DNA from 2 places in the Streptococcus sp. KHUD_013 genome. Region 1 is predicted to be linked to the other one. Evidence: predicted binding sites of a transcription regulator. Region 1 holds the regulator's gene; the other holds the start of a gene.
What was found. Region 1 encodes Rex, which represses fermentation and respiration genes when NADH is low (regulators of the CRP and FNR family bind a similar motif). Its sites were predicted from a motif close to TTGTGAANTANTTCACAA; they were not measured.

Region 1 (16,023 bases):
TTATCATCATGACCGATGCGGATACGGATGGGGCCCACATTCAGACCCTTCTCCTAACTTTCTTCTATCGATATATGCGACCTTTGGTCGAAGCAGGACGTGTCTATATCGCGATGCCTCCTCTGTACAAGATGTCTAAGGGCAAAGGGAAGAAAGAAGAAGTGGCTTATGCCTGGACAGACAATGAATTGGAAGACCTACGGCGAACTTTTGGCCGTGGGGCAACTCTTCAACGGTACAAAGGGTTGGGGGAGATGAATGCGGATCAACTATGGGAAACTACCATGAACCCAGAAACCCGTACCTTGATTCGTGTCACGATTGATGATTTAGCGCGTGCAGAACGCCGTGTCTCAGTCCTCATGGGTGACAAGGCAGCCCCTCGCCGCCAATGGATCGAAGACAATGTTAAGTTTACCCTGGAAGAAACGACCGCGTTTTAAGGAGTGCGAGTGATGGATAGTTCAGGACATTCGATTATATGGACTTACTTAGGTTTTATTCTCTTAGTCTCATCGCCCTCAGCTATTTTTGCATTCTTTATGAATCATCGGAAAAAAAGTTTACTAGGACTTTATGCACCGATCGTGTTTACTTTGTTCATGATCTTGATGCTTATTTTTAATATAGAGGGCTCAGAATCCGCTGCTTTAGGGGCGACCTTTATCATGTTTTTATTTGGCTTTCCTTTGATAATAGGAGCCTTAGTCTACACACTGATTCGTTTGTGTTTCGTTTATAGGAAGAATCTGCGGAAGGGACTTTTGATTTTCCTATCCTATATCTTAGGCCCCCTATTAATTGGTCTTCTTGGCTTGTGTGTGGTAATGATATTTCAGATTCATCAGTTCGTATTCATAGTCCTTATTTTGATGATTCTGGTTTCCTATCTGCCTCCTCTTTATCTCTATCATTTTGAGCGAGATCAGTAGGCTACGGGACACTTCCTTAATAATATCTTGTCGTTGATTGTATAGAAAATTCAGAAGTGATCAATAGTTTACTGCTCTATCCTGTTAAAATATAACCAATACCTTTAAGTGATGAAGGAGGGAAAGATGAGAACTGATACAGAAATGATGAATCTGATTTTGCAAATAGCTGATACTCTAGAAGTAGAAGCAATTGCTTTATCCGGATCACGAACGAATCCTCAGGCATCCAAAGACGAGTTTCAAGATTACGATGTGGTTTATATAGTTGATGATCTGAAAGACTTGTTATCTGATTTATCTTGGCTAGACCAGTTTGGAATGCGTCTGATTGAACAGCACAATGTCCTTGGACACCGTCGTCTGTATCTCATGCTTTTTGAAGATGGGAATCGTATTGATTTAACCCTCTGCCCCAAGGAGTATATCCAAGAGTGGGTGGACAGCGAAGCAAATTTTGAAGTTATAAAAGACGACAAAGGTTTGTTTGAAGCCTATCAGCCTAATTCCAAGCGCTATTGGACCGCTCCGCCTACTGAAGAGGAATTTGCAGCATCCTGCAATGAATTTTGGTGGGTATCGGCTTATGTCGTAAAGGCCATTCGAAGAAATCAGCTCATCTATGCGACGGATCACCTCTATGGCATTTGCCAGCAAGAACTCCTCAAGGTCTTTGCTTGGCAGGTGACAAGTGATAGGGGAGCAGTTGATATCGGAAAGAACTACAAATACCTCTTTCACTATCTCCCAGCTGAGAAAGAGAAGGAGTTCTCAGCTCTGCTAAATCTATCTAGTATAGAGAAGGTCGGCCAGTCCTTGTTTGCTACCATGAATATTTTTGATCGAGAAGTTCAAAGCCTGGCCAAAAAGATGGGATTTGCCTATGATCAGGAAGAGGCTGAGAAGATGATAGCTTATGCTGAAGAGAAACTGTCAAATCATTGATTCAATAATCTATTTTAAACACTTTAAACTACAGAAAGGATAGTTTAGTTACTTGTAGTAACTGAACACCTTCTTTTATAAAAATCTACTCAACATTCTTTGAAAGGAGTTGAACACGCCCTAAATACTGTGTGAAAAAGATAAATTCTCTTGTGAGCATGGCTCACTGCAAGAATTTCCTATTTTCACTTTGTATTTTACGGGCTTTGTATCCTATATGAGTAATATCCAAAATATGTCTTTAGAGGACATCATGGGAGAGCGCTTTGGTCGCTACTCCAAATACATTATTCAAGAACGGGCTCTTCCTGATATTCGGGATGGCTTGAAACCCGTCCAACGGCGGATTCTTTATTCGATGAATAAGGACGGCAATACCCATGACAAGGGCTACCGCAAGTCTGCCAAGTCTGTCGGGAATATCATGGGGAATTACCACCCTCACGGGGATTCTTCTATCTATGATGCCATGGTCCGCATGTCTCAAGACTGGAAGAACCGCGAGATCCTTGTGGAAATGCACGGAAACAATGGTTCCATGGATGGGGATCCGCCAGCGGCCATGCGTTATACGGAAGCGCGTTTGTCTGAAATCGCTGGTTATCTTTTGCAAGATATCGAAAAGAACACAGTGCCGTTTGCCTGGAACTTTGACGATACAGAAAAAGAGCCAACTGTTTTGCCGGCAGCTTTTCCAAATCTTTTGGTCAATGGGGCTACGGGGATTTCAGCTGGTTACGCGACAGATATTCCGCCACACAACCTTGCTGAAGTCATCGATGCCGTGGTCTACATGATCGACCATCCATCTGCCAAGGTAGACAAGCTCATGGAGTTTTTACCTGGACCTGATTTTCCAACTGGTGCCATTATCCAAGGACGGGATGAGATCAAGAAAGCCTATGAAACAGGTAAGGGCCGGGTGGTTGTTCGCTCTAAGACAGAAATCGAGCAACTCAAAGGAGGCAAGCAGCAAATCGTCGTTACCGAAATCCCTTATGAGATCAATAAAGCGGTCTTGGTCAAGAAGATCGACGATGTCCGTGTTAACAACAAGGTGGCCGGTATTGCGGAAGTCCGGGATGAGTCTGACCGAGATGGTCTTCGTATTGCCATTGAGTTGAAGAAAGATGCCAATGCTGATCTAATCTTGAACTACTTGTTCAAGTACACAGACTTGCAGGTCAACTACAACTTCAATATGGTGGCGATTGATAACTACACACCACGTCAAGTGGGGATCGTACCGATTCTCTCTAGCTACATTGCTCACCGTCGGGACATCATTGTCGCTCGCTCGCGCTTTGATAAGGAAAAGGCAGAACGACGCCTCCACATCGTAGAGGGCTTGATCCGCGTCATTTCTATCCTTGATGAAGTGATTGCCTTGATCCGGGCTTCTGATAACAAGGCAGATGCTAAGGAAAACCTCAAGGTCAGCTACGATTTCACCGAAGAACAAGCAGAAGCTATTGTCACCTTGCAATTGTACCGCTTGACCAATACGGATATCGTGACTTTGGAAGAAGAGCATGCCAGTCTCAAGGAACAAATCGCGACCTTGGCAGCCATCATTGGGGATGAACGGACCATGTTTAATCTCATGAAGAAGGAATTGCGTGAAGTCAAGAAGCTCTTTGGGAATCCCCGTCGCAGTGAGTTGCAAGACACTGCTAAAACGATTGAGATTGATACAGCCAGTCTGATCGTTGAAGAGGAAACCTTCGTCAGTGTGACCCGTGCTGGTTATATTAAGCGAACCTCGCCTCGTTCCTTCAATGCGTCGACAGTGGAGGAAGTCGGTAAGCGGGACGACGATGAGTTGATTTTCGTAGAGCCTGCTAAGACCACCCAGCATCTTTTGCTCTTTACCAACTTGGGAAATGCCATCTATCGACCTGTTCATGAATTGGCAGATACCAAGTGGAAGGATATCGGGGAGCACCTTAGTCAGACCTTGACCAATTTCGAGCAAGAAGAAGAGATTCTTTTTGCGGAGATTGTGGATCAGTTTGAAGGAGTGACCTACTTTGCAGCTACCCAACAAGGCCAAATCAAGCGTTTTGAACGCAAGGAATTGAGTCCATGGCGGACCTATCGTTCTAAATCAACTAAGTACGCTAAACTGAAGGACCAAGAGGACCGTATCGTAGCGGTTGCACCAGTGGTCCTCGAGGACATCATGATCATTACTAAGAATGGTTATGGCCTCCGATTCAATATTGAAGAGGTGCCAGTAGTTGGTGCCAAAGCAGCAGGTGTTAAAGCTATTAACCTCAAAGACGGGGATCAAGTTGTGGCCGTCTTTAAGTCAACGACACCAAGCATGTATATCCTGACCCAACGAGGCAGTCTCAAACGGATGTCACAAGATGATATTCCTGTGACCAGCCGTGCCAAACGTGGACTGCAAGTCTTACGTGAACTGAAGTCTAAACCACACCGCGTCTTTAAGGCAGGTCCAGTCTTCACTGACCAGGGTGATTTTGATCTCTTCACGAGCCAGGAAGAAGTGGGAGAGCAAGATCAAATCCTTCAGATCACCTCGACAACAGGTCAGGTAACAGAAGTAGATGTTACTCAACTCAGCTTGTCAGAACGAACTAGCAATGGTTCTTTTGTCAATGATCAAATTTCTGATCAAGAAGTCTTTACTGCTAGAATTAAATAAAAACAAAATTAGCCAGTTTATGGCTAATTTTGTTGCTCGATAAATTTTCTGAAAATTGAAAATTTCACTTGAAATTCTCATGAAATGGTGTAAAATAGAGTACATGAATAAAGTCATCCTTTGTGGTGGCTCTTGCTATTTAGCAAGTCTTGAATGGAAGAAGGAAAACTGACATGACAGTATCACTTGATTGGGAAAATCTTGGATTTTCTTATATGAAACTACCTTACCGCTATATCGCCTATTATCGTAATGGTGCCTGGGAAAAAGGAGAACTATCCGAAGATGCCACTCTTCATATTTCTGAATCTTCTCCGAGTTTGCACTACGGACAGCAAGCTTTTGAGGGTCTGAAAGCCTACCGGACAAAAGATGGCAACATTCAATTGTTCCGTCCAGACGAAAATGCCAAACGTCTGCAACGGACTGCAGATCGTCTTTTGATGCCTCAAGTTCCAACGGATATGTTTGTGGAAGCTTGTAAGGCAGTAGTTCGTGCCAATGAAGAATATGTCCCACCATATGGAACAGGTGGAACCCTCTATCTTCGCCCATTATTGATTGGGGTTGGAGATATCATTGGGGTGAAGCCAGCAGAGGAATACATCTTTATGATCTTTGCTATGCCCGTCGGAAACTACTTCAAGGGTGGCTTGGTTCCAACCAACTTCTTGATCCAAAACGACTATGACCGAGCAGCTCCTCATGGGACAGGCGCAGCGAAAGTCGGTGGGAACTATGCCGCTAGCCTCTTACCTGGTAAATTAGCTAAGTCTCGAAACTTCTCAGACGTAATTTACTTGGATCCTGCAACCCACACCAAGATTGAAGAAGTGGGATCTGCTAACTTTTTTGGGATCACAGCTGATAATGAGTTTGTAACACCACTTAGCCCATCTATTCTGCCATCCATTACCAAGTATTCCTTGCTCTATCTTGCAGAGCACCGTCTTGGTTTGACACCAATCGAAGGGGATGTCCCAATCGATAACCTAGACCGCTTTGTTGAAGCAGGTGCTTGTGGAACTGCCGCAGTTATTTCCCCAATCGGGGGAGTTCAGCACGGAGATGACTTCCATGTCTTCTATTCAGAAACGGAAGTAGGGCCGGTTACCCGCAAGCTGTATGATGAATTAACGGGCATCCAGTTTGGTGATATTGAAGCACCAGAAGGATGGATTTTCAAAGTAACTGAATAAAACAATCATAAGGGGGAGGAGAACTCCCTCTTTTTCTTAGGAAGCGATACTAGCAAATTGAAATAATTTAATCATGAAACATTTTCGGCTTGCAAGCATGTGAAAAATTTTGTAAAATAAAGGGGTTGAAATGAGGTAGAAGAATGAGTAAAAAAGATAAAAAAATTGAAATCCAAATTTCTGATAGCAAGGTAGTTGTTGGAAAAGATACCTTTGATGGCTACCAATTAGCGATTGGAAAGAAGGCTATTGCTGAGATTGCTGATATGGGAGCTCAGTTCGCTCTTGTGAAAAATGGAGCCGTAGAAAGTCTTTATAAATCACTGGAAAAAGCAGTGGAAAGTGCCATCGAAAATTATAATTTGAACAAATAAGGGGTTGCATTTTCATGAAATCAATGGTATAATTGTGTCTGTTGATTTGCTTGGAGAGATAGCGAAGAGGCTAAACGCGGCGGACTGTAAATCCGCTCCTTCGGGTTCGGGGGTTCGAATCCCTCTCTCTCCATTTCACTTTTGGGGTATAGCCAAGCGGTAAGGCAAGGGACTTTGACTCCCTCATGCGTTGGTTCGAATCCAGCTACCCCAGTTCTAGGTAATATCAGATAAGGTGGTAAAATATCTACTCAGGTATTTTATTTCTTTATATGAAGATGTCGTTGTAGATCATTTTGATTTCGTTGCGAGTGCTTGCTTAGGAAAAATAATTATAAGTATGTCAAGTTTAGAAAACTTGATTGTTGGAGGATTTTTTAGATGAATGAATTTGAAGATTTGCTAAACAGTGTTAGCCAAGTTGAGCCAGGTGATGTTGTTACTGCTGAAGTTTTGACAGTTGACGCTACACAAGCTAACGTTGCAATCTCTGGAACTGGTGTCGAAGGTGTCTTGACTCTTCGCGAATTGACAAACGATCGTGATGCTGACATCAATGACTTGGTTAAACCAGGTGAAACACTTGAATTGCTTGTTCTTCGTCAAGTAGTTGGTAAAGATACTGATACAGTAACTTACCTTGTATCTAAAAAACGTTTGGAAGCTCGCAAAGCATGGGACAAATTGGTCGGACGTGAAGAAGAAGTTGTTACTGTTAAAGGAACTCGCGCTGTTAAAGGCGGACTTTCAGTAGAATTTGAAGGACTTCGTGGATTTATTCCAGCTTCAATGCTTGATACTCGTTTTGTACGTAACACTGAACGTTTCGTAGGTCAAGAATTTGATGCTAAAATCAAAGAAGTTGACGCAAAAGAAAACCGCTTCATCCTTTCTCGTCGTGAAGTTGTTGAAGCTGCATCAGCTGCAGCTCGCGCTGAAGTATTCGGTAAATTGAATGTTGGTGACGTTGTAACTGGTAAAGTTGCTCGTATCACTAGCTTCGGTGCTTTCATCGACCTTGGTGGTGTTGATGGATTGGTTCACTTGACTGAATTGTCACACGAACGCAACGTTTCACCTAAATCAGTTGTAACTGTTGGTGAAGAAATCGAAGTGAAAGTCCTTGACTTGAACGAAGAAGAAGGTCGCGTATCACTTTCATTGAAAGCTACAACACCTGGACCATGGGATGGCGTAGAACAAAAATTGGCTGCTGGTGATGTCATCGAAGGTACTGTTAAACGTTTGACTGACTTCGGTGCATTCGTTGAAGTGTTGCCAGGTATCGATGGACTTGTACACATCTCACAAATTTCACACAAACGTGTTGAAAATCCAAAAGATGTGCTTAAAGTTGGACAAGAAGTAACTGTTAAAGTTCTTGAAGTAAATGCTGCTGATGAACGTGTATCACTTTCTATCAAAGCTCTTGAAGAACGTCCAGCTCAAGAAGAAGGCGAAAAACAAGAAAAACGTCAACAACGTCCACGTCGTCCAAAACAAGAAAAACGTGACTTTGAACTTCCAGAAACTCAAACTGGATTCTCAATGGCTGACTTGTTTGGTGATATTGAATTGTAATCAACTTAAAAAGCTTGCTTAGGCAAGCTTTTTTTACTTGTAAAATGATCGATTTTTTGATATACTATAACAGTTGCCACCCTTAGTGTAATGGATATCACGTAAGATTCCGGTTCTTGAGATGGGGGTTCGATTCCCTCAGGGTGGATGTCGATAGGAGAGCCTTGAGGCTCTCTTTTTTTATTTTTGGATGAGAAAGATGGCAGAAGGTTTTTAAGAGCAGGATTGGGCTCTTAGGGCACTGTACGATTTATAAATGATGAGATCAAGAAAACACCATGTCCTAAGACATGGTGTTTAACGTTTTGTTTAGTTTTTAGAAGCTGCTTGGAATTCTGGGTTCTTCCATGCTTCATCGATAATCGCTTGCAATTCTTTTGCAGATGCTTGCATTTTTTGTGTTTCAGCGTCGTTTAATGGGATGTTTACTGGACGAACGATACCGTGTGCACCAACGATCGCTGGTTGACCGATAAAGACGTTCTCAACTCCGTATTGTCCTTCTTGGAAGACTGAAAGTGGAAGTACAGCATTTTCATCATCAAGGATAGCACGAGTAATACGAGCAAGGGCAACGGCGATACCGTAGTAAGTAGCACCTTTCTTGTTGATGATTGAGTAAGCAGCATCACGTACAGAGATGAAGAGATCTACAAGGTCAGCTTCATCCAAGTCACGGTTAGCTTGCAACCATTGTTCCAATTTTACACCGGCAACGTTAGCGTGTGACCAAACAGCAAACTCAGAGTCACCGTGTTCACCCATGATGTAGGCGTGAACTGAACGAGCATCAACGCCGATTTTTTCAGCAAGTGCTTGACGGAAACGAGCTGAGTCAAGTGAAGTACCTGAACCGATAACACGTTCTTTAGGGAAACCTGAGAATTTCCAAGTTGAGTAAGTCAAAACGTCAACTGGGTTAGCAGCAACAAGGAAGATACCGTCGAAACCAGAAGCAACAACTTGTTCAACGATTGATTTGTTGATGGCAAGGTTTTTACCAACAAGGTCAAGACGAGTTTCACCTGGTTTTTGAGGAGCACCCGCAGTAATAACAACGAGGTCAGCATCCGCACAGTCTTCGTACTTAGCAGCATAAATCTTCTTAGGAGAAGTGAAGGCAAGTGCGTGGCTAAGGTCTTCAGCATCACCAACCGCTTTTTCAAACAATTGAGGGATTTCGATGATACCTAATTCTTGTGCGATACCTTGAGTAACAAGTGCGAAAGCATAAGATGAACCTACAGCGCCGTCACCAACAAGGATAACTTTTTTATGTTGTTTAGTTAATGTCATTATTCTAAACGTCTCCTTCTATTTTTTGGGGTTTCCCCATTCGCATTTATTCTACCACTTTTACTTTTCTTTGTCACGGTTTTACGCCTATTTTGGACGATGTAAACATTTTTACTCTTGTGTTCCGAAGGAGAAAAAAAGTCCTAAATGTGTTATAATAGTATGGTGAATTAATTAAAGAGAGGCATTGTTTTAATGCAGGATAATAACTTAGTTGATGTTAACTTAACATCTGAAATGAAGACCAGTTTCATCGATTACGCTATGAGTGTTATCGTGTCTCGGGCTCTTCCTGACGTGCGAGATGGTTTAAAGCCAGTTCATCGTCGGATCCTTTATGGAATGAATGAACTTGGGGTTACACCAGATAAACCACATAAGAAATCTGCCCGTATTACTGGGGATGTTATGGGTAAATACCATCCACACGGGGACTCTTCTATTTATGAGGCTATGGTTCGGATGGCTCAATGGTGGAGCTATCGTTACATGCTTGTAGATGGGCATGGGAACTTTGGTTCTATGGACGGTGATGGAGCTGCGGCCCAACGGTATACAGAAGCTCGTATGAGCAAGATTGCTCTTGAAATGCTTCGGGATATCAACAAGAATACAGTTGATTTCACGGATAACTACGATGCCAGTGAACGCGAACCAAACGTCCTTCCAGCTCGCTTCCCTAACTTGTTAGTCAATGGAGCGACAGGGATTGCGGTAGGGATGGCGACAAATATCCCTCCACACAACCTCGGTGAGTCTATTGATGCTGTCAAGCTAATGATGGACAATCCTGATGTGACCACACGTGAGCTGATGGAAGTCCTTCCTGGACCAGATTTCCCAACAGGAGCCTTGGTCATGGGCAAATCAGGTATTCATAAGGCCTATGAAACAGGAAAAGGCTCAATTGTCTTACGGTCTCGGACGGAAATTGAAGAGACTAAGACAGGGCGTGAACGCATTGTCGTTACAGAATTTCCTTATATGGTCAACAAGACCAAAGTGCATGAGCATATCGTTCGTTTGGTTCAAGAAAAACGAATCGATGGGATTACAGCAGTTCGGGATGAGTCTAACCGGGAAGGGGTTCGTTTCGTCATCGAAGTGCGCCGTGATGCCTCAGCTAATGTTATCTTAAACAACCTCTTCAAGATGACCCAAATGCAAACCAACTTTGGTTTCAACATGTTGGCTATCCAAAATGGTGTCCCTAAGATTCTCTCTCTTCGTGAGATTTTAGGATCTTATATTGAGCACCAAAAAGAAGTGGTGACTCGTCGGACCATCTTTGATAAAGAGAAGGCGGAAGCTCGTGCCCATATCTTGGAAGGTCTCTTAATCGCTCTTGATCACATCGATGAAGTGATTAAAATCATCCGTAATAGCCAGACAGATGCAGAAGCACAAGCAGAATTGATGAGTAAGTTCAAGCTTTCTGAGCGTCAAAGCCAAGCTATCTTGGATATGCGTCTTCGTCGTTTGACTGGTTTGGAACGTGACAAGATTCAAAGCGAATACGATGATCTCGTTGCCTTGATTGCTGACCTTGCTGATATTTTAGCCAAGCCAGAGCGTGTAGTTGCGATTATCAAGGAAGAATTGGACGAGGTCAAACGGAAGTTTGGAGATCCACGTCGGACAGAATTGATGGTAGGAGAAGTTCTATCACTAGAAGACGAAGATTTGATCGAAGAAAGCAATGTTTTGATCACTCTCTCTAACAAAGGTTACATCAAACGATTGGATCAAGATGAATTTACTGCTCAAAAACGTGGGGGACGTGGTGTTCAAGGTACAGGGGTCAAGGATGATGACTTTGTCCGTGAATTGGTTTCTACCAGCACCCATGATCGTTTGCTCTTCTTTACCAATAAGGGACGGGTTTACCGTCTGAAAGGCTATGAAATTCCTGAATACGGCCGTACAGCTAAGGGACTTCCAATTGTCAACTTGCTCAAGTTAGATGACGGAGAATCCATTCAGACCATTATTAACGTCGCTCAGGATCGTAGTGAAGACGCTTATCTCTTCTTTACAACCCGCTCAGGTTTGGTAAAACGGACCAGTGTAGCTGAGTTTGCTAATATTCGTCAAAATGGCTTGAAAGCTCTTAACCTTAAAGATGAGGATGAGCTGATCAACGTCTTCCTCACAGACGGAAATACGGACGTGATCATCGGGACAAAATTTGGTTATTCTGTCCGCTTCAATGAGTCTGTCGTACGGAATATGGGCCGTTCGGCAACTGGGGTACGAGGTGTCAACCTTCGTCCAGGTGACCAAGTGGTCGGTGCAAGCGTCATTACAGATCAAGATGAAGTATTGATCATCACTGAAAAGGGATACGGTAAACGCACGCGTGCTGATGAGTATCCAACAAAAGGACGTGGTGGTAAAGGGATTAAAACTGCTAATGTGGTTGATAAGAATGGTCCTCTGGCCGGTCTCATGACTGTCAAAGGAGATGAAGATTTGATGATTATCACCAATACAGGTGTCATGATTCGTACCAGCGTCGCCAATATTTCTCAAACTGGACGTTCGACCATGGGTGTGAAAGTGATGCGTCTGGATCAAGATGCCCAAATCGTAACCTTTACAACTGTTCAAGCTGACGAAAAAGATGAGTCAGAGACTGAAACTGAAAGTGAAGGGTAGGATAAATAATGGCTTCAAGAAGAAAAAAGAAGAAAACAAGCTTACGAAATCGCTTGATTAATATCTTTGCTACCTTACTAATCCTTTTGTCTATTGCCTTGATCTTTAATGCTCCGATTCGGAACATGATCATGGTTTGGCATACAAATAAGTACCAGGTGAGCAAAGTTTCGAAAAAGACTATTGAGAAGAATAAGGAAGCTAAGACTAGCTTTGATTTTAAAGAAGTAAAATCGCTTTCTACAGAATCTGTTATCAATGCCCAGTGGCAGGCGCAGAAATTGCCTGTTATTGGGGGAATAGCGATTCCTGAGTTGAAGATGAACCTTCCGATTTTTAAAGGCTTAGATAATGTGGGACTCTATTATGGGGCAGGTACCATGAAAGAGGACCAGGTTATGGGGGAAAGGAATTACTCCTTGGCTAGTCACCATGTCTTTGGTTTGACAGGGGCAAATGAAATGCTCTTTTCCCCGTTAGAACATGCCAAAGCTGGAATGAAAATCTATGTCACAGATAAAGAAAAGATCTATACCTATGTGATTACCTCTTTGGAAACAGTATCTCCGGATCGTATTGATGTTATTGCTGACCACGAAGGTGTTAATGAGATTACTTTGGTTACCTGTGATGATTTAGCTGCAACCAATCGGATTATTGTTAAAGGTACGTTAGAAACGTCTGTAGACTATGATCAAGCTCCAAAAGAGATTTTAGAAGCTTTCAGCAAGTCTTATAATCAAATGCAATTATAATCAACTTAAAAAGAGGTCCTTGACCTCTTTTTTGAATGTAGACAAATTGTTATGTTACATAAAACAGCTGGATGATTTTCAAAAAACGACTTTTATTTTTACTCATTTAAGAAGAAGCAAAACTTTCCGCTGTGAGAAAAGTGCCTGAAACACTGTTCATTCAGGCACTCGGAATTATTGAGACATTAGACTCAATAATTAGTCATGGAACTTCTACGAAGTTCGCTGACGTCCGTACTCACCTAAGGAAAGTTTTTTAAATTACTTTGTTTTCATTCTGAAAAGAGGTCCTTGACCTCTTTTTTTGTTAATTTTCTGCCAACTTGTAAGAGGATAGTCATAAAATGTTACCTGACTGACATATTTTTGCATGCTTTCTATTTTATAATAGAAGAGTGATAGATAGAAGCTTGGAGGAACCGAATGCACACAGAAGATATCTATACTTTGTTAAGAAACTTCTATGGCTTACTGGTCAATGATTTTCCAAAAACGGGGCTCATTACCAAGGGGATCTACGAAGTTGAACAGGTCTTTGAAACCATTAAAAACCTTCCTGATAATCAAGAGCACTTAATTCGATACGAAATTCGTCAATTCCTAGCGACTTTGGAACAAGTGCAAGAAGGCTATAGAATTAACTTTTCAAACGAAGAAAATCGAATCCTTGAAAACCTAAGAGAAGTAGTTTGTCCTATATAAATTTTATACAGAATCATCCATTTTCCTCCTCAATTGCGAATTATTAATTGAGGAGGTTTTTATGTATCATATTGTATTTCAAGAATCTGGTCTTTTACCTAGAGAACGTTTGCTAACAGAAGGCCCTGATAAGCTCAGTCATCAAGAATTGCTATCCATCTTATTACGGACGGGGAACAAAAATAAACCAGTCTACGAGATCGCTCAGGACCTGCTGGGCTCACTAAAGAGTTTAAAAGAACTGGCTAGTATGAGTTTTCAGGAGTTACAGGAAGTTCCAGGAATTGGGAAAGTTAAAGCCATTGAGCTGTTAGCTGCTATTGAACTAGGGAAACGAATACAGACTTCGGAAGTGATTGAAACGGAACAAATCATGAGTAGTCAGAAGCTGGCAAAAATGATGCAACAAAAAATAGGCCATGAGAAACAGGAACATTTATTGGCCCTGTATCTGAATACCCAAAATCAAATTATCCATCAGCAAGTGATCTTTATCGGAACAGTCAATCGTAGCATTGCAGAACCGAGGGAAATCTTGCACTATGCCATCAAGCATATGGCGACATCCATAATCTTGGTTCACAACCACCCGTCCGGTATCATTCATCCTAGCAAGAATGATGATGGTGTCACCCAACAAATGATTGAAGCCTGCAATTGTCTAGGAATTGTTTTTCTGGACCATCTGATTGTCTCAACTGATGATTATTATAGCTATCGGGAAGAAACAGATTTATTGGTATAGAAAAAGAGAGTGGGACAGAAATCGGTCATTCGTTAGAATTCGATTTCGTCGTCCCACCTCCGCACAGTTGAGTAGGGCTGTAAAAGCTGATAAAATCAGCGTAGTAGAGCCCACTCAACCACTGCGTCTTGCTCAATAATCCAAAGACAATTGAGAGGCTAGGACTTTTGTCCCAGCCTCTTTGCTTATCATGAATTCTTGCGCATAAAGTAGAGAAGGGTTTGCAGTTCACTGGTTAGGTCGACATATTGGACTACCACATCTTTTGGAACTGTTAAGTGGACTGGAGAAAAGCTAAGGATTCCCTTGATACCAGCTTCAACTAGTAAATCTGCAACTTCTTGAGATTTTACACTTGGAACGGTTAAAATAGCTGTTTGAATCTCTTTTCCCTCAAGTTTTTCTTTTAGTGAGGAGATGCCGTGAATCGGAATACCATCTTTACTTTTAGTGCCGACTAACTCATGATCATCCGTATCAAATGCCATGACAATTTTCATTTTATTTCGCTCATGGAAGCGATAGTGAAGAAGGGCACTCCCCATATTTCCAATCCCGACGATAGCAACATTGGTGATGGAGTTATCATTCAAGAGATCGGCAAAGAAGTTCATTAACTTTTTGACATCATAACCAAAACCACGTCGTCCAAGCTCTCCAAAGTAGGAGAAGTCTCGACGAACAGTTGCGGAATCAATCCCGATGGCTTCAGCAATCTGTTTTGAATTTGCTCGCTCGATTTTCTCTGCATTAAAGCGTTTAAAAATGCGGTAATACAAGGAGAGTCGTTTGGCAGTAGCACGAGGAATTGGATTAGTCTTATCTTGTTTCACAATATCACAACCTTTCAAATCTATTTTATAAAAAGTTTGTGAAAAAAGCAACTATCTTCTACTAAAAAAACACCAAAATGGTGTTTTCTTTGTTAATTGGAATTTCTTAAACTCTGATCGAACTGAATCAGATAGCGATAAAAGTCACCGATTTTTCCAGTGAAAGGTAAGGTATGCTCCTTGTAGGTAACAGAAACAACCTGATAGGAATCTGGAAGGGTCACACAGCCTGAGAAGGCTAATAGACAGTGATCGATGTTATCGTAGCTAACCTGACGTTCTTTTTGGTATGCATCCAAATAGGTGAGGACTACAGGACCATTGGTCATTAGTTTTCAATCCTTTCAAAGATTTCACGTTCAACTAAACTGTCCATGAGGAAGTAGAATTTTTGTTGGATAATCTTGTTTTCTGGGTTTTTAAAAATATTTACCAAACGAAGGCCTGACTTGTCAGTAATGTTAATTTTAAATCCTGTTAAATCCTTATTGATGATAATTTTTAACTTAAAGCCATCTCCACTATTTGGAATAACTTCTAACAAACGATTTAATTCGTAGTTTCCAACCTTTGTTTGTGCAAAGGTATTGTCGCGTAGGGTATATTTTTTAATATTTGGATGGATTGCGTATGTGTAATCGCAGTTTGGTAATGAGACAGATGTTTCAAATGCCATGTAATTCTCCTAAAATTTTGTGAATAGTTGTTATAAAAGTATCGACTTCAGCAGTCGTATTGAATTCGGATAAACTAATGCGAATAGATTCCTTCATGCGAGGTGAATCTTCGCCATAATAAGCTGCAAGGACATGACTTGGCTGAACAGTCCCCGCAGTACAAGCAGAGCCAGTTGAGACTGAAATTCCCGCCATATCTAAACGAAGCAGTAAGATATCATTGCTGATACCGGGGAAGCCAATATTTAAGACATGAGGAAGTTTGGAGTCTGTGCTATTCAGATAGAAATCTAGATCTTCTAGGCCAGTTAGGATACGTTCAGATAAGCTCTGAATATACTGATAATTTGCTTCTAACTGATCAGTTGCCTCTTTGAGGGCTTGAGCCATTCCAGCAATCGAAATCAAGTTCTCTGTACTTGCTCGACGCTTGTCTTCTTGGTCCCCCCCGTGTAAGAGATTGAAAAAGTCAGGCTTTCTAGCATAGAGGATGCCAACCCCTTTTGGCCCATGAAATTTATGGGCAGAGGCGGTTAGAAAATCAATTCCTAGCTCTTCAGGGGCTACAGAAAGCTTACCAACGGCTTGAACAGCATCCACATGAAAAGCAGCAGGATGGTCTTTTAAAAGGTCTGAAATAGCCTTGATGGGTAAG
Region 2 (16,023 bases), 580 kb from region 1:
TCTTTTTTGGGGATCGTATATTCACGATATCCAACTCTCGTCTCATCAGTCACAAAGGTTGGATTTGTAAAGATAAATTTCAACTCCTCGATCGTTTCAAGTTCTTCCTTTAACTGTTGAAGAGCAAACATCGAAAACGTTGCAGCAGCAATCTTCACCTTGCTTCCAGGCTTTATTTCTTTAATTCATCTCCTAGACGAATACTCCGATTATCAATCTCCATTATAATCTCCTAATATTAACTCAACAATTTAATTATATCATGTAAAAACTATATTGGCCCTTCAAACAAAAAATTATTACTAGAAATGAGTAAATTGTTTTGTTTAAAATAAATATTTTTCAAAAAAAGGAGAATCAAAAAAGGCTTATCCTTACGGATAAACCTCTGGTTAATAACGTTTCAAGCAAGATTAAGCTTTGTTTTCGCTACCAAATACGTCGATACGTTCTTCAACTGAAGCTGTGATTGCTTCGAATCCTGGTTTCAAGAATTTACGTGGGTCGAAGAGTTTCTTCTTGTCGTATTCTGCTTCGTTTGCATCGTATTCACGTACGAATTGACGAGTTGCGTTAGCGAATGCGATTTGGCACTCAGTGTTAACGTTAACTTTCGCAACACCAAGTTTGATAGCTGCTTGGATTTGATCATCAGGGATACCTGAACCACCGTGCAATACGATTGGGAATCCTGGAAGAGCTTCTGTCAATTTCTTCAAGTGGTCAAGGTCAAGACCTTCCCAGTTTGCTGGGTATGGACCGTGGATGTTACCAATACCTGCTGCCAAGAAGTCGATTCCTGTAGCAACCATTGCTTTAGCATCTTCGATTGGTGCCAATTCACCTTTACCAACGATACCGTCTTCTTCACCACCGATTGTACCAACTTCAGCTTCAACTGAGATACCTTTAGCGTGAGCTTTTTCTACAACTTCTTTCGCCAATTTAAGGTTTTCTTCAACTGGAAGGTGTGATCCGTCGAACATGATTGAAGTGTAACCAACTTCGATACACTCAAGAGCATCTTCGTAGTGACCATGGTCAAGGTGGATTGCAACTGGTACAGTGATACCCATTGCTTCAACAAGGTTAGCGATCATGTTGCGAGCTACTTTGTAACCACCCATGTATTTAGCAGCACCCATAGAAGTTTGAATCAAAACTGGAGCTTTTTTAGCTTCTGCTGCACGCAAGATAGCTTGAGTCCACTCAAGGTTGTTTGTATTAAATCCACCAACTGCGTAACCATTGTCACGAGCTGCTTGGACAAATTTTTCTGCTGAAACGATTGCCATTAGTTGTAGGCCTCCTCTTATTTTTTGTGGTTAAACCACTTACATTGTTTATTTTATCACTTTTTCATTGAAAATGCTAGCTTTTCCTGAAGCTTTAAAGCGTTTTCTTCTCTTTCAAGCAATCTTTCTCCTAAATGAACAAGAAAAAAGACAGCCGAAGCTGTCTTGATCATCCGATGCGGAGAGAGGGACTTGAACCCTCACGACCTAAAGCGGTCACAGGATCCTTAGTCCTGCGCGTCTGCCAATTCCGCCATCCCCGCGATTGAGTACCTTACTAGTATATCAATCTTCTACTTTCTTGTCAAGATTTTTTTCAAACTTTTTTCAAAGTTTGCAGATTCTCACAGGTCAAGAAGAGTGTCGGCTACTTCACTTGTCTCTCCTGTTCAAATGAGGATTCATCCCTATTACAGAAGGGCTCCTTTAAGGGACTGGAATTGTCTCACTGGGGGTAACCAGATATTTTTCAAATTCTAAATCGGGCATGCAAGAGGACAAATCTTCTCTAATCCGCTCCAGTGCTTCCAAGCGCATCTCTACAGAGGTCGCTCTGTTTCCCTGGATGATAAAGAGGGCATTGCGGGTAGTCTCCTCCATCTTATAGCGCTCACCATCTCTCACATCTAGCCAGGCCATAATACCCTCTTGATCTCGGTAGACCGGATCGGTTTCACTAACATGCTTTTCTGTTGATAAGATGGGCAAAAAGGTATCCTCTCTTTGACTAATCGTAAACTCGATTGGTTCCTGGATTTTATCCAGATCATGCCCTCCAATGGCTAAAAAGGAACGGAGACATTCAACATTATAGATATCAATCACACTATTGATCGTCGGTAGGAAACCTCGACTTTGGATATTCTTAATCAAAGCGAGAATAGTTGGCGGGTTCTTTTTGACACTACGCCCCACTTCCTTCAACAAGTCCATATAGCCTTGTACAACTGCCTCCTCTTTCACCGAGCTGAGATCACAATTTAAGGCCCAGGCTTCCTTCTCCTTCTTTTTAGCTAGAAAAGTTGCAGATAAGGGAGCATGTGGATCCACCTGTTTGGCCACTCCGATTACAACTATCTCAATCCCTAAGTCCACCAAACTTTGATCAAGTATCCAGTCCAAATGCGCTTCCTCCTTCTGCACTACGTCAGGCTTACACCCTTATTATACTCCTCCTTGAACCATCCTTCAAGCAAAGAAAAAACAAGGAACGAATTCCTTGTTTTTTGGATTATTCTTCGTCTTCGTAAGACTCTTCTTCGTCTTCTTCGTCACTTAACTCAACTTCTTCATCCAACTCGTCTGGTGAGATTTCATTGATTTCAGCGTCATAGGCTTCTACTTCATCCTTCTCATCTTCTGGGTTTTCATCATCGTAAGTAAGCGCTGGATCTGCTTCGTAGACATCTTCGTCTTCTGGATCATCCGCATTGTAATCGATCGCGTCTTCGTCTCCGTCCATAAAGGCGTTGACACGTTTTTTCTTACGTTTCTTAGGCTCTTCGTCTTCATCTGTTTCTTCAAGAGCGATGATTTCTTCATCTACCTCATCGATCGCATACCATGAGCGAAGTCCCCATTTGTTGTCTCCTAGTGGGATAAAGCTTCCATCCACATTCAATTCCGTATAGAATAAGGGAAGAGCTTCACGAATTTCACTGTTTGATTTTTCGAGGTAGTTTTGAATTTCATTGACCAGGTCATTGAAATACATTTCATGATCACGGCCACGTGACTCTAAGATCGCACGGGCTACTTCAATCATTGAAAGTTCACTTTTTTCTTGTCCAGCAAATACTTCTAATTCCAAGGTAGATCTCCTTCATTTTTATCTCAAGGCAACACTCTTTTTCATTAAAAAAGAGGTTACCCCTAGAATACATCATTTATCGTTACACTCTATTGTACGATAATTTTCCCCTTTCGTCAAAGGAAAATTCCGCGCCAAGAAGAAGAGAAAAGCCGGGACACATGGCCTCAGCTTTTCTTCTTATGACTTGTTTCCATCAAGATGGAAGATCGTCTTTTTTATTTTACTTTTGCAGTGCTTGTGATCACTTCAACAGCCTTCTTCACAGCGATGTCGTGTTTCAACATTTCTGGTGAAAGCAAGCTACGAACTTGTTCAACTGGCATGTTGTAGTCTGCTGCCAATTGTTCGATTTCTGCAGTTACTTCTTCGTCAGTTGCTTCGAAGCCTTCTGCTTTGGCAACTGCTTCTACGACAAGGTTTGTCTTAGTACGTGCTGCTGCATCTGCTTCATATTGTTTGTGAAGATCTTCTTGAGTTGTACCAGTGATTTGGAAGTACATGTCTGGAGAGATTCCTTGACGTTGCATGTTTCCAAGGAATTCATTGACAGCACGGTGTACTTCTTCGTGGATCATTTCTTCTGGAAGGTCAACGATTTCTGCATTTTCTACTGCAAGGTCAATTGCTGCTGACTCAACTGCATCTTTGTAAGCTTCTTCTTTTGCTTCAGCCAACTCTTTGCGGTATTTTTCTTTCAATTCAGCAAGAGTTTCAACTTCTTCATCGATGTCTTTTGCCAATTCATCGTCAAGAGCTGGTACTTCTTTTGCTTTTACTTCGTGGATGGTTGTCACGAATTTTGCTTCTTTACCTGCAAGGTCAGTTGCTTGGTAGTTTTCTGGGAAAGTTACGATGACATCAACTGTTTCACCAGCTGAGTGTCCAACCAATTGGTCTTCGAAACCTGGGATGAATTGACCTGAACCAAGTCCAAGTGAGAAGTTATCTCCTTTTCCTCCGTCAAACTCAACACCGTCAACAGAACCTACAAAGTCAATCACAACGGTATCACCTTCAGCTGCTGGTCCTTCTTTGATTACCAATTCAGCCAAGTTGTTGCGTTCGCGTTCGATACGTGCATCTACATCTTCATCTGTTACTTCTTTAGAAACTTCTACAGATACTTCAAGGTCTTTGTAAGCACCCAATTTTACTTCTGGTTTTGTAACAACATTTGCTGTCAATGTCCAATCTTGACCTTTTTCCATTGATACAACGTCAAAAGTTGGTTGAGCAACCACTTCAAGACCTGCTTCTTTTACTGCTGCTTCATAAGCTGCTGGAAGAAGATCGTTCAAAGCATCTTGATAAAGTGATTCTTCACCAAAACGTTGGTTGAAGATCGGACGTGGAAGGTGACCTTTACGGAATCCTGGAACGTTCAAGTTTTTCTTAACAGACTCAAACACGCGGTCTAAAGCTGGTTTAATTTGGTCTTGACTGATGGTAAAAGTCAATACTCCGCGGTTTGTTTCTTTGTTTTCAAATGATACAGACATTCTGTCTCTCCTTAAAATAATATAGTCATTCCTAATAATTTTACCATAAAACTTCGAAAATGCAAGTTTTTGGGCATCTTGGTTTTGTGGAAACTGCTTCTTTTTAGAGGAATTTTATAGTGGTTTATGAAGACCAAAAGATTAAAAATCTCTTTTCTATCTCAAAAATTGTCCCGGAATAAAAAAACTAGTCCGTGCCTGAACTAGTTTCCTTCCTATTAGGACTTCCGAAGCGGATCTTCCTGGTAAGTAGCACGCGCCCCACCGATCAACTTTGGACGACTGGCTAGAGCCGTCACATGAGCGCCACCCAGTTCTTTCAAGACAGGACGAACGGGTACTTGCACATGCTTGACATGCATCCCAATCGAAGTATCCCCGATGTCCAAACCAGCCTGAGCTGTGATGTATTCCACTTCGACAGGGTCTTTCATATAACCGAAAGCTGCCAACTGACCGGCACCCCCCGCATGGAGGCTCGGTAGTACATTGACGATTTCTAAGTCTTTCTTCTCTGCTAGTTCACGTTCTACCACCAGAGCGCGGTTAAGATGCTCACATCCTTGGACAGCTAAGTAAATCCCTTTTGGAGTTAGGGTATCCAAGATGGTTTTCACAATGGCTTGCCCAATCTCCAGGCTTGAGTTCTTCCCGATACTTGCACCAGCGACTTCACTGGTGGACAAGCCTAATACGAGGATTTGCCCCTGATGCAGATTGGCCTTGGATAATAGATCCAGCAAGATCTCCTGGGTTTCTCTTTTTAATTGCTCTAACTCCATCTTCTAATTTCCCTTCTTTGGTAAGAAATGATACAGAGCATATCCCAGAGCCATCCCAACGAAGTTTTGAACCAGATTATGAGGAACCTCTTCAATGGCCGCTACCCAGGTATTTCCTAAAAAGAGTGCTGAAGCTAGGGCATAACCACCTACCATGATAACCGTTCCTAGAAGCAGACCGATGTAACGGGCTTTTCCTTTAAAACCAGCAAAGTAGCCTTGAGCTCCGTGGAACAAGAGACTAAAGAACATCCATTGAGGATAGCCAGAGAGGAGGTCCAAGAGAAAGGCACCAAGACCACCGACCACTGCTCCTTCTTTGCGTCCCAGATAAAAGGCAGTAAAGTAGACACCTAGATCCAGCAAGGTCACCATCCCGGTAGGAGTTGGCAACTTAGTATAATAGCCTAGTACAACTGTCAAGGCGGTTAAAATGGCTAAATGCGCGATTACTTGGGTCCGTTTATTGGTCATATTGAACTACTCCATATTGATCTGATTTTTGAATGGCTTGGTAGACAAAGTCTTTAGAGGCTTTGACAGCTTCTAAGGTTGCCTTCCCTTGGACTAACTGGCTTGCTATGCTAGAGGCAAAAGTACAACCAGCTCCTGTATTATTCTTTTCTAAAACGTCTTCTTCGAAGACCGTAAAGTCTTGGCCGTCATAAAAGACATCGATGGCTTTTTCCTTGTTGAGGCGATTGCCCCCTTTGACCACGACAGTCGCTGCTCCTAATTCATGGAGTTTACGAGCAGCCTCCTTCATATCATCGAGCGATTGAATTTTGCTTTGGGTCAAGATCTCAGCCTCTGGTAAGTTTGGTGTGATGATGGTCACAGAAGGGAAGAATCTGATTAATTCATCTCGAAGGGCTGATACTTCCACATCATGGGTTTCCTTGCAGACCAAGACAGGGTCTAAGACGACAGGGATATCCGCATGGTCCTTGACGTAGTCCAAGGTCAGATCTGCTACTTCAACATTTGGCAAGAGGCCGAGCTTAATAGCAGAAAAAGGAACATCCTTGAGAGAGTTGAGCTGTTGGGCAAAGGTCGTCGGATCCACCGGAATGACTTCAAAACCATGCTCGGTCATGGCTGTCAAACAAGTCACCGCTACAAAACCATGCTGTTTGTTGGTTGTATAGGTCGCAAGGTCCGCATGAAGGCCTCCCCCACTAAAAATATCATTTCCTGAAATAGCTAGAATCAATTCATTACTCATAACGGATCTCCTTTAAGTATAAGCCATTTGGCGCTGCTGTAGGACCTGCTAAATTGCGGTCCTTTTTTTCTAAAATCAAGTCAATTTGCTCCACCGGCATTCGTCCATTGCCAATCTTTAGCAAGGTCCCCACCATATTGCGGATCTGTTTGTAGAGAAAGCCATTGCCCGAAAAAATAAAGAGAAGGCGATGATTTGCCGCATCCTCGATCAAGCGGGCCTCTGTAATCGTTCGAACCTTGTCTTCCACACTGGTACCCGAAGCAGTAAATCCAGTGAAATCATGGGTTCCCTCCAATTTTTGGATGGCTACTTGCATCTTGGCCATATCCAAGGGGTAGGGATAGTGGGTGGCATAGTGGCGCATCATAGGGTTCTTGGGGCGACCATAATCCACAATGAATTCGTAAGTCTTGCTGTGCTTCTTGTAACGTGAGTGAAAGTCATCTGCTACTTGCTCCACCCGGATGAAATCAATATCCTCTGGAGTTTGAGTATCGAGGGCAAAGCGGAGTTTTTCCTCATCCCGTGGCTGGGGGAGATCAAAATGGACGACCTGGCCAAGGGCATGGACACCTGCATCCGTCCGTCCCGCTCCGTGAATGGTCACAGGATTTCCTTGATTCAGACGCATCAAGGTCTTCTCGATTTCTTCTTGCACACTACGCGCATGCGGTTGTCGTTGGAAACCCGCAAATAGAGTTCCATCGTAAGAAATAGTTGCTTTGTATCGTGTCATGTTTTTATTTTATCAAGTTCATCCAAGCGGAACAAGGCAGAAAAGTGACAACTGTCCGGGTACAGTTTTTGGGACAAAAAAAGAACCAAGTCTTTCCTTTTCCATCTCTGGAAAACTAGAAAAACTTAGTTCCATCGGGGGGCTGATTAGTCTTCTTCCCTTCCTTTGAGGCTCATACCTGTCGCTCCTAAGATGGCTCCAAGTAAGGCTAAACCTAAGATGGACTCTTGGCCAGTTTCAGGAAGCTGTTGGCTAGAAGGTGCTTGATCTTGCACCGCTGCTGGCTTAGTCTCTTCTACTGGTTTTTGATCTGAAGCGACTGGAGCTGGTTGAGGGTTCACAAGCGGCTTCACTTCAGGAGCTACTGGTCTGACTTGATGATGACCTCCTTGATCGACTTGAGGTAGGTCTGCTTGAGGACTCGGACTATCCTGTGAACCTGGAGTCGGAGTGACCACTTCTGCCTCCTTGGTTCCCACTTCCACAATCTCAGAAACAGCTTCTTTCGAAACTTCTGTCCCTATCACTTGGTGGCTCTGATCAAGGGCAGATACTGCAACAAATTCACGATGTTGGCCTTTGGCACCTGCTTGAACCACTTTTCGTTCACCCTTGGCTAGATCTGGATTGGTCCGTTCAACAACTTCAAAATCCAGTTCTTTTTCGACGACTTCCAAGCTTGGTTTGTCTGCTACCAAGGCTCTGACATCATCTTCTGCTTGGCTTCCCACTTGGGTGATTGGTTTCAATTGACTGAGAGCTTGAGTTACCTGTTCAACCTGCTCTGCCACTTTTTCTTGGTGAGCACGACTGATCTTCCAATTTAACTGATCTAGCACCGTTGCAAGAGCTGAACGAGATTCCTCAGTGTAGATGGAAAGATCTGTTGGAACATTGGCAAGAGCCGCACGAAGGGCTGTATAGTCAGCTTTGAAGTAATCCTTATTGTGGTTGGCAAATGCTTCCATGACCTGGAAGACTTCTTCTTCCTTGTATTCATTGGCTGGTTCATCTGCCCAGATTCCCAACATACTTCCGGACACTGGTAATTTCACATCAGGGTATTTGGTTGAAGCTAATTGTTCAAATGGAACGGTTTCTGAATGTTGAAGAGCTTTATCGAGTGGATAGCTTTGATCTCCTCTATGGCCCATAACATAGTACCAGTCACCGTTGGTATTGAGGAATTTATAGCCCTTGTCTGCGAGGTACTGTGGTGATGCGAGGTTATAGCCCCACCATCCTTTAGACCAGTAAGAAATCAAGACGTCCTTGTCAAAGGTAACATCATCTTCGTCTCCATAGTAGAAGCCATCGTTAAAGGCCATTGGCTGCAAGCCTTTTTCACGAGCCATAGCAGCGAGACTATTAGAATAGTCCGCAAACTTACCATAGAGCTCATACCATTTGAGGTAGTACCAGCCTTGGGCATTAGTAGCATCATTGGCGTATTCGTCTGTTCCGTAGTTAAAGATCTTAGACTTACCTTTGAAATAGTCCATGTACTTGCCAATGAGGGCCTTGGTGAAATTAACCGCTTCTTCGTTGGTCAGATCCATGGTTGTCTTAGAAACCGTATCAAAGGTCGCTTGTGGATGTTCGATACCTAGTTTTTCCATCGCTACCAAGATAGCATCCATATGACCTGGACTATTGACTGCTGGGATCAAGCCAATTCCTTTCGAAGTCGCATAAGCCAACAATTCGTCCATTTCTGCTTGGGTCAAGGCTTGACCATTTGGATCGTCATAGTAGGCCTTGGTTCCTTCGAGAAGGGCCTGTTTCACGTCATCGCTGGCATAAGTCTTGCCATTAGCTTCCACCGTCATATCATCGAGGACGAAGCGCATGCCATCGTTTCCGACAAGGAGGTGCAAGTCAGAGTAGCCTAGCTCACTGGCCTTGTCCACGATTCGTTTCAGCTGATCCAATGAGAAGTATTTGCGTCCTGCGTCAATGGAAATCACCTTGCTCTTAGCTAGTTTTTCAGCAGCTTCCTTGTCTGCCAACTCTTTGGCATAGCTTTCTGTATAGACTAAGGACTCTTGAGCGGCTTTGAGAGAAGCAATTAGTTCCTTAGCTTCTGCTCGAGTCGTCTCTGCTCCTACTCCTTCCAGCGCCTTTTTTGCTGCTGTAAAGGCTACTAGGGATTCCGGTGTGTAGTGGTCCAAATCAGTTGGAGCTTCCGCCAGAGCTTTTTCAACGACTTCAGGATCTGCTACAAAGTAGTCCGCATTCTTATCCGCAAAAGCGTGCATGAGCTTGAAGAGTAGCTCTTTTTTGTAGGTTGCAGATGGTGTATCTGCCCAGGCAGCTACCATCCCACCGATAAATGGAACCTTAGCCCCATCATTTTTTTGAACAACATCAATCGCTGACTTGGAAATCCCTTCGAGTCCTTGATCCAGATTATACCAACCAGATCCAGCCTTGTCCCGGCCGAGGACATAATACCAAGCATCATTGGTGTTAAGAATTTGATGGCCTAGCTCAGATAGGAATTTTGACGAAGCCACATCATAGCCGTTCCATCCACCTGTCCAGTAGGATACAATGATATCCTTATCAAAGGTTCCGTAGGAGGTATCGCCATTGTAGTAGATACCGTCGTTGAAGGCCATTGGTTTCATCTTGTGTTTTTTCACAATAGCCGCTAGATCATTGGCATATTGGATGAATTTTTCGTAGCCTTTATCTGGATAGCCTTCATCTGGCCAATGCTTGCTAGCTTGAAGGACCTGCCAACCATGGGCATCTGTTGCATCATTGGCATATTCGTCCAAGCCGATGTTAAAGATTTCTGTCTTGCCACTGAAATAAGCCGCATACTTGTCCACCAAGGCTTTAGTGAAATCTAGAGCTTTTTGGTTGTCTAAATCGACAGTCCGTTCTGACTTTTTCGTACCAAAGTAATTAAAGTGAGGGTTTTCGATTCCCAATTGCTCCATAGCTGTCAAAATTGCATCCATGTGCCCTGGGCTATTAATCGTTGGAATGACGCCTATATTCTTGGATTTGGCATAAGCCAAAATCTCATCCATTTGAGCCTGAGTCAAGGCTGTTCCATTTGGATCGTCATAGTAGGCTTTGGTTCCTTTTTCTACAGCCTCTTTGACCGCTTGACTTGAGTAGGACGCATCTCCCACTTGCAAGGACATGTCATCAAGGACAAAGCGTAAACCGTCATTTCCCACCAAGAGATGCAAATCGGTATAACCCGTCTTGCTAGCTTCATCAATGATTTCCTTGATTTGATCAGGCGAGAAGTATTTGCGTCCCGCATCAATAGAGATGACCTTTTTCTTGGCCAATTTTTCTTCTTGCTCTGGATCTTTAGCGGGTGTTTCAGTCGCTGCTGTTACTGGAACCGGTTGAGCTGTCCCATCAGCTTCTGTAACAGAGATCGCTTCTTCACGAATCAAGCGATCAAGATCGGATGCGCGCAATTCTCGATCAGGTAGGGTCGGTTGACTTTGATCGACGATTGGAGCAGGAGCTGTTGGTTTTTCTACTACCGGCTGAGCAGTTTCCTCCGTAGCAGACTGAGGCAAGTCTCCTTCACTTGGCTGTGTCGGAAGAGTCGTTGCAGGGCTTTCTGTAACGCTTGGCGTATCTGCTGCTACGACTTGACCGCTAGCAAAAAAGCCAACCAGTACCGAAGCAACTCCTACAGCATACTTGCGAATAGCATAACGTGGTTGATGTGATTTCATCAGGACCTCCTAAAATTTGTTGTGTGTAAACGCTTACTTCCAGTCTATCTAGAAAACAGGCCCCCGTCAAGGCTTCTTTGAAAGGTTCTTTAATTAAGAGAAGAAGCTATAAAATTTTATCCCTATATTTTATTAAAACTAGCTGACACAAAAAAAGAGCTTGGCTGTTAAAACCAAACTCTTTTTTGATGTATTCTAAAAACAAAGGCTCTGAGTAGCTCATTTCTGTCTCTCAGCACAGTGGTTGATAGCCCAAAACACTGTTTTGAGGTGGCAGATAGGGATTGCGGAGCAAGGCCCTTCCTAATCAACTGTGCGGGGGTACTAAAAAGGTCCTGTGGACCTTTTTTGCCCGAGCCTTGAATCCAAAAAGCGAGGTAGAAATCAAACTCTTCGAGTTACTGATTTCTGTCTCTCGGCGCAGTGGTTGATTGACGGTACTTGAACCTTTCGGTTCTTCGTCCAGTCTAATCAACTGTGTGGGGGCAGGACTACGAAATCGAGACTACGTCTACCGATTTCTGTCTCTTAGCACAGTGGTTGATTGACGGTACTTGAACCTTTCGGTTCTTCGTCCAGTCTAATCAACTGTGTGGGGGCAAAACTACGAAATCAAACTCTTCGAGTTACTGATTTCTGTTTTGCTCCCTATATTGCCCAATCTCCGTTACGGAAGACTGGGACGCGGGTGCCGTCTTCTCGGATGCCGTCGATATCCATTTGGCTTGAGCCGATCATGAAGTCGACGTGGACGTCTGAGCGGTTGAGGCCGGCTGCTTCGAGTTCTTCTTCTGTGAACTCTGCGCCACCTTCTACACTGGTTGCATAGGCTGCCCCGATGGCCAAGTGGTTAGAAGCATTTTCATCAAAGAGGGTGTTGAAGAAGGTGATGCCTGACTGTGAAATTGGGCTTGGATCTGGGACAAGGGCACATTCACCCAAGGCACGCGCTCCCTTGTTTTTGAAGACCAAATCTTTCATGACTTGATCGCCTTTTTCAGCTGTGATATCCACAATTTCTCCATTTTCAAAGGTCACTTTGATGCCTTCGATGATGTTCCCATTGTAGCTAAGCGGTTTTGTAGACGTTACATAGCCTTCTGCACGACGGAAGTCAGGAGCTGTGAAGACCTCTTCTGTCGGCATGTTTGGCAAGAAGCCTTCGCCCTGGGCATTGATAGCCCCCGCAGATTCCCAGACGTGGTTCTTCGGCAAGCCAAGAGTCAAATCAGTTCCTGGTGCTGTGTAATGAAGGGCTGAGAATTGTTCCTTATTAAGTGTATCTGCCTTGCTCTTGAGAATAGCTGCATGCTCTTCCCAAGCTTTGACTGGATCTTCTTCGTATACCCGACAGGTCTTGAAGATCTGATCCCACAGGAGATCCACTGCTTCTTCATCGCTCGCCGCATTTGGGAAGACTTTTTTCGCCCATTCTAAACCTGCTGCTGCAGCAACGGTCCAGCTGACCTTGTTGGATTGAGTGGCGATGCGCATTGGTTTCATAGCCATGCCCAAAGCCTTAGCAGAAGCCGAAAGCTTTTCTGCCTCGACACCGTTTAAGGCACCTGGATCGGATGAACGCACACCCAAGCGACTTGCCTTGTGTTCCAAGAGGTAGTTCATCTCTGCAATCTTGTAATCAGGTACATTGTCCAAGCGATCCATCGGTGCATGGAGGAATTTTTCACGGGTAGTAAAATCATCTGCCCATTGGACAATCACTTCGTGTGCCCCCAAGGCATAGGCTTCCTTCACAATCAAGTGGGCCAATTCTCTTTGCTCCACATCGATGTTCAAAGCCAAGGTATGGCCAGGTTGCACATTGATGCCGTTTGCAACCAACAATTTTGCGTATTTTTCTAAGTTTTCTTTAAAATTTGGTAAAACCATGTTCAATCCTTTTCTATATTAATCCTTTAAGAGTGACAAGAGGTTTGCTACCACGACAGTGGAGCAGACCAGGCCAGTGACTTTTAAAATTGTATCGGTATCTAGCTCTAATTGATAGCTAAATGTTTTTTGAGCAGGTTTGTCTTCTGCAAAAATTTTGACTCTCATCATTCTATTCCTTTCTTAGCATCCTCCTCACCTAGATAGAGGCGTCGTACCTCTGGGCTGTTGGTAAGAATATCGAGATAGGTTTCATAAGCATCGGGCAGGGGCTTTCCCAAAGAGATATCTAGCTCTGGATTCACATTTTTCCCATAGAGAGAGCAGAGATAAAGACGTTCATTGAGCGTCGGAAAGACTTCTAGAGACATGAGCTCAGCCTGACTGACCCGCTCCCAATCTTGCTCTTGGATATCTGGTAGGATATAGGCTTGGAAGAGTCCCATCAGAGGATTATCCTCTGGTTGGCCACTTTCCTTATCCGCCTCAACCAAAGAAAGCCGATGACCAAAACCAGCTACTTGGCGCTCCCGTCCCTTCACCGAAACCGTAATCGGATGCCCTCCCATATGGCTATAAATCCATTCTTTAGGCAGCCGATAATCTAAGAGAGGCTCAAGATCTTTGACAATCGTTACAGGACTAGAGCGTAGAAACTGACGAGTGACTGCTTTACAAAAGAGAATATTCTCCTCTTTCAAGGTCACTCCCTTCCAGCTATTTTCCTCCTTAAAATGGTTAAAAAATACCAGATAGGGCTCTCGCACCATTTGTGCTAAGACATAAACACCATTTCGTAGGCGAATGGAAATGACTTTCCCTGACTTCCAGGGTGTTGCTCTTTTTTTCTTTTCTATCATTAACCAACCTCAAACCGAGCGAGGATCGTTGAATCCATTAAAACAAATCATCAAAGAGACTGAGCTGGTTGTCTTCTGGCATATTGCCAAGGATTCCCATCTCGTCCATCTTTTCTACCAAGGTTGAGGAGACGCCACCACGTTTGCGTAACTCTGTTTTAGAGAGGAATTCTCCTTCTTTGCGAGCTCGCACAATCTGCTTGGCTACGTTCTCTCCCAATCCATCCATGGCGACAAATGGTGGAATAAGGGTATCTCCATCGATGATGAATTCCGTCGCATCACTACGATAGAGATCTAGCTTGCCAAACTTGAAACCTCGCTCCCACATCTCATTGACAATTTCAAGCGTCGTGTAAAGGTCAATTTCTACGTTGGAAGCTTCGTTGTTCTTGCGTTTTTCAGCAATCTCCTTCATCCGCGCTTTCACGGCTTCTAGTCCTGCGCCCATGGTCTTGATATCAAAGGCCTTGGCACGGATTGAGAAGTAAGCACAGTAATAGTAGAGAGGATGATGAACCTTAAAGTAAGCCACCCGCAAGGCCATCATAACGTAGGCTGCCGCATGGGCTTTGGGGAACATGTACTTGATTTTCCCACAAGATTCGATGTACCATTCAGGTACATTGTTAGCCTTCATGGCCTCGATATAGCCATTGCGCTCTTCTTCAGGAATCTTGAGCCACATGCCTTTCCGCACCCGCTCCATGATGGTAAAGGCCATTTTTGGATCTAGGCCAGCGTGCATGAGGTAAACCATGATGTCATCTCGACATCCGATAACGGTTGATAGGTCAGCAATACCCGCCTTGATCAAGTCTTGGGCATTTCCCAACCATACGTCGGTACCGTGAGACAGACCAGAAAGCTGAAGCAACTCGGCAAAGGTGGTCGGATGAGTCTCATCGACCATGCCCCGAACAAAGTTGGTCCCAAACTCTGGGATCCCCAGCATACCAGTCGAGGTACCGATTTGCTCCGGTGTGACTCCTAAGATATCGGTTCCTGAGAAGAGGGCCATGACACCTGGATCATCCATAGGAATATCGTTTGGATCAATGCCTGATAAGTCCTGGAGCTTGCGAATCATAGTCGGATCATCGTGTCCCAGGACATCGAGTTTAAGTACGTTCTCGTCGATATCGTGGAAGTTAAAGTGAGTGGTCTGCCATTCGGCTGTCACATCATCTGCTGGGTACTGCACAGGGGTGAAGTCATAGACATCCATATAGTTAGGGATAACAACGATTCCCCCTGGGTGCTGACCGGTCGTCCGTTTAACCCCAGCTGCTCCCTGGGCTAGCCGTTCCACCTCTGCATCCCGGTAATACTTGCCGTAGTCCCGCTCATAGCCTTTAACAAACCCATAGGCGGTCTTGGCTGCAACTGTACCTACTGTTCCTGCCCGGAAGGCATATTCTTCTCCAAAAATATCACGGACATCCAAGTGGGCACTCGGCTGATCTTCCCCTGAGAAGTTCAAATCGATATCGGGTACCTTGTCCCCATCAAAACCAAGAAAGGTCTCGAAAGGAATGTCTTGGCCGTTTTTGCTGAGTTGGTGACCACAGTTTGGACAGTCCTTATTGGGCATATCAAATCCTGAACCATAAGAACCATCCGTGATAAACTCACTGTATTTACACTCCCCGCAGACATAGTGAGGAGAGAGCGGATTAACCTCGGTAATCCCGATCATGGTCGCAACGAAACTGGAGCCGACAGATCCCCGGGAACCAACCAAGTAGCCCCGTTCATTGGAACGGTGCACCAAGAGTTGGGAAGCCAGATAGATCACGGCGAAGCCATTCCCCAGGATAGAGGTTAATTCTTTTTCAATCCGTAAATCAACAATATCAGGTAGCGGATTGCCATAGATTTCAAAGGCCTTCTGATAGGTCAATTCGGCAACCGTTTCTTCGGCCTTGTCGATAAATGGGGTATAGAGGTCCCCCTTAACCACTTCGACAGGTTCAAAGATTTCTGCCAGAGCATTGGTGTTTTCAATGACCAGTTTTCGTGCTAAGTCTTCCCCTAGAAAAGCAAATTCATCCAGCATTTCATTGGTTGTACGGAAATGGGCTTTTGGTAGGGGTGCAGGTTGGGCGTTTTCTCCATGACCGATGGTCCGGTTAATCATGGCCCCTTGCCCAAGACTGCGGACAATGATTTCTCGATAAATCTCATCCTCGGGCTCAAGGTAGTGG

Region 2: a site for Rex is predicted at 1,340-1,357, ahead of ACOXXR_RS08040 (class II fructose-bisphosphate aldolase). Genes of this name have one in related genera too.

Annotation. Positions count from the first base shown of each region.
Region 1 covers NZ_CP186264.1:1,092,236-1,108,258, reverse strand. Annotated here, with positions in the region: gene parE (DNA topoisomerase IV subunit B) at 1-443, shown strand, start outside; gene ACOXXR_RS05150 (aminoglycoside 6-adenylyltransferase) at 1,059-1,877, shown strand; gene parC (DNA topoisomerase IV subunit A) at 2,095-4,548, shown strand; gene ACOXXR_RS05140 (branched-chain amino acid aminotransferase) at 4,722-5,747, shown strand; gene ACOXXR_RS05135 (DUF2969 domain-containing protein) at 5,891-6,121, shown strand; tRNA gene ACOXXR_RS05130 (tRNA-Tyr) at 6,174-6,254, shown strand; tRNA gene ACOXXR_RS05125 (tRNA-Gln) at 6,264-6,335, shown strand; gene rpsA (30S ribosomal protein S1) at 6,503-7,702, shown strand; tRNA gene ACOXXR_RS05115 (tRNA-Arg) at 7,779-7,850, shown strand; gene ACOXXR_RS05110 (L-lactate dehydrogenase) at 8,012-8,998, opposite strand; gene gyrA (DNA gyrase subunit A) at 9,194-11,656, shown strand; gene ACOXXR_RS05100 (class A sortase) at 11,665-12,411, shown strand; gene ACOXXR_RS05095 (hypothetical protein) at 12,835-13,113, shown strand; gene radC (RadC family protein) at 13,175-13,858, shown strand; gene ACOXXR_RS05085 (redox-sensing transcriptional repressor Rex) at 14,047-14,691, opposite strand; gene ACOXXR_RS05080 (DUF4649 family protein) at 14,784-15,020, opposite strand; gene ACOXXR_RS05075 (DUF1831 domain-containing protein) at 15,020-15,367, opposite strand; gene ACOXXR_RS05070 (cysteine desulfurase family protein) at 15,357-16,023, opposite strand, start outside.
Region 2 covers NZ_CP186264.1:1,672,428-1,688,450, forward strand. Annotated here, with positions in the region: gene ACOXXR_RS08035 (hypothetical protein) at 1-158, opposite strand, end outside; gene ACOXXR_RS08040 (class II fructose-bisphosphate aldolase) at 414-1,295, opposite strand; tRNA gene ACOXXR_RS08045 (tRNA-Leu) at 1,473-1,558, opposite strand; gene ACOXXR_RS08050 (B3/B4 domain-containing protein) at 1,722-2,417, opposite strand; gene rpoE (DNA-directed RNA polymerase subunit delta) at 2,527-3,105, opposite strand; gene tig (trigger factor) at 3,324-4,607, opposite strand; gene ACOXXR_RS08065 (TIGR01440 family protein) at 4,826-5,389, opposite strand; gene ACOXXR_RS08070 (ECF transporter S component) at 5,393-5,863, opposite strand; gene ACOXXR_RS08075 (bifunctional hydroxymethylpyrimidine kinase/phosphomethylpyrimidine kinase) at 5,853-6,614, opposite strand; gene truA (tRNA pseudouridine(38-40) synthase TruA) at 6,607-7,353, opposite strand; gene ACOXXR_RS08085 (family 20 glycosylhydrolase) at 7,500-11,066, opposite strand; gene ACOXXR_RS08090 (aminopeptidase) at 11,715-12,956, opposite strand; gene ACOXXR_RS08095 (hypothetical protein) at 12,975-13,124, opposite strand; gene ACOXXR_RS08100 (hypothetical protein) at 13,124-13,816, opposite strand; gene ACOXXR_RS08105 (PolC-type DNA polymerase III) at 13,854-16,023, opposite strand, start outside.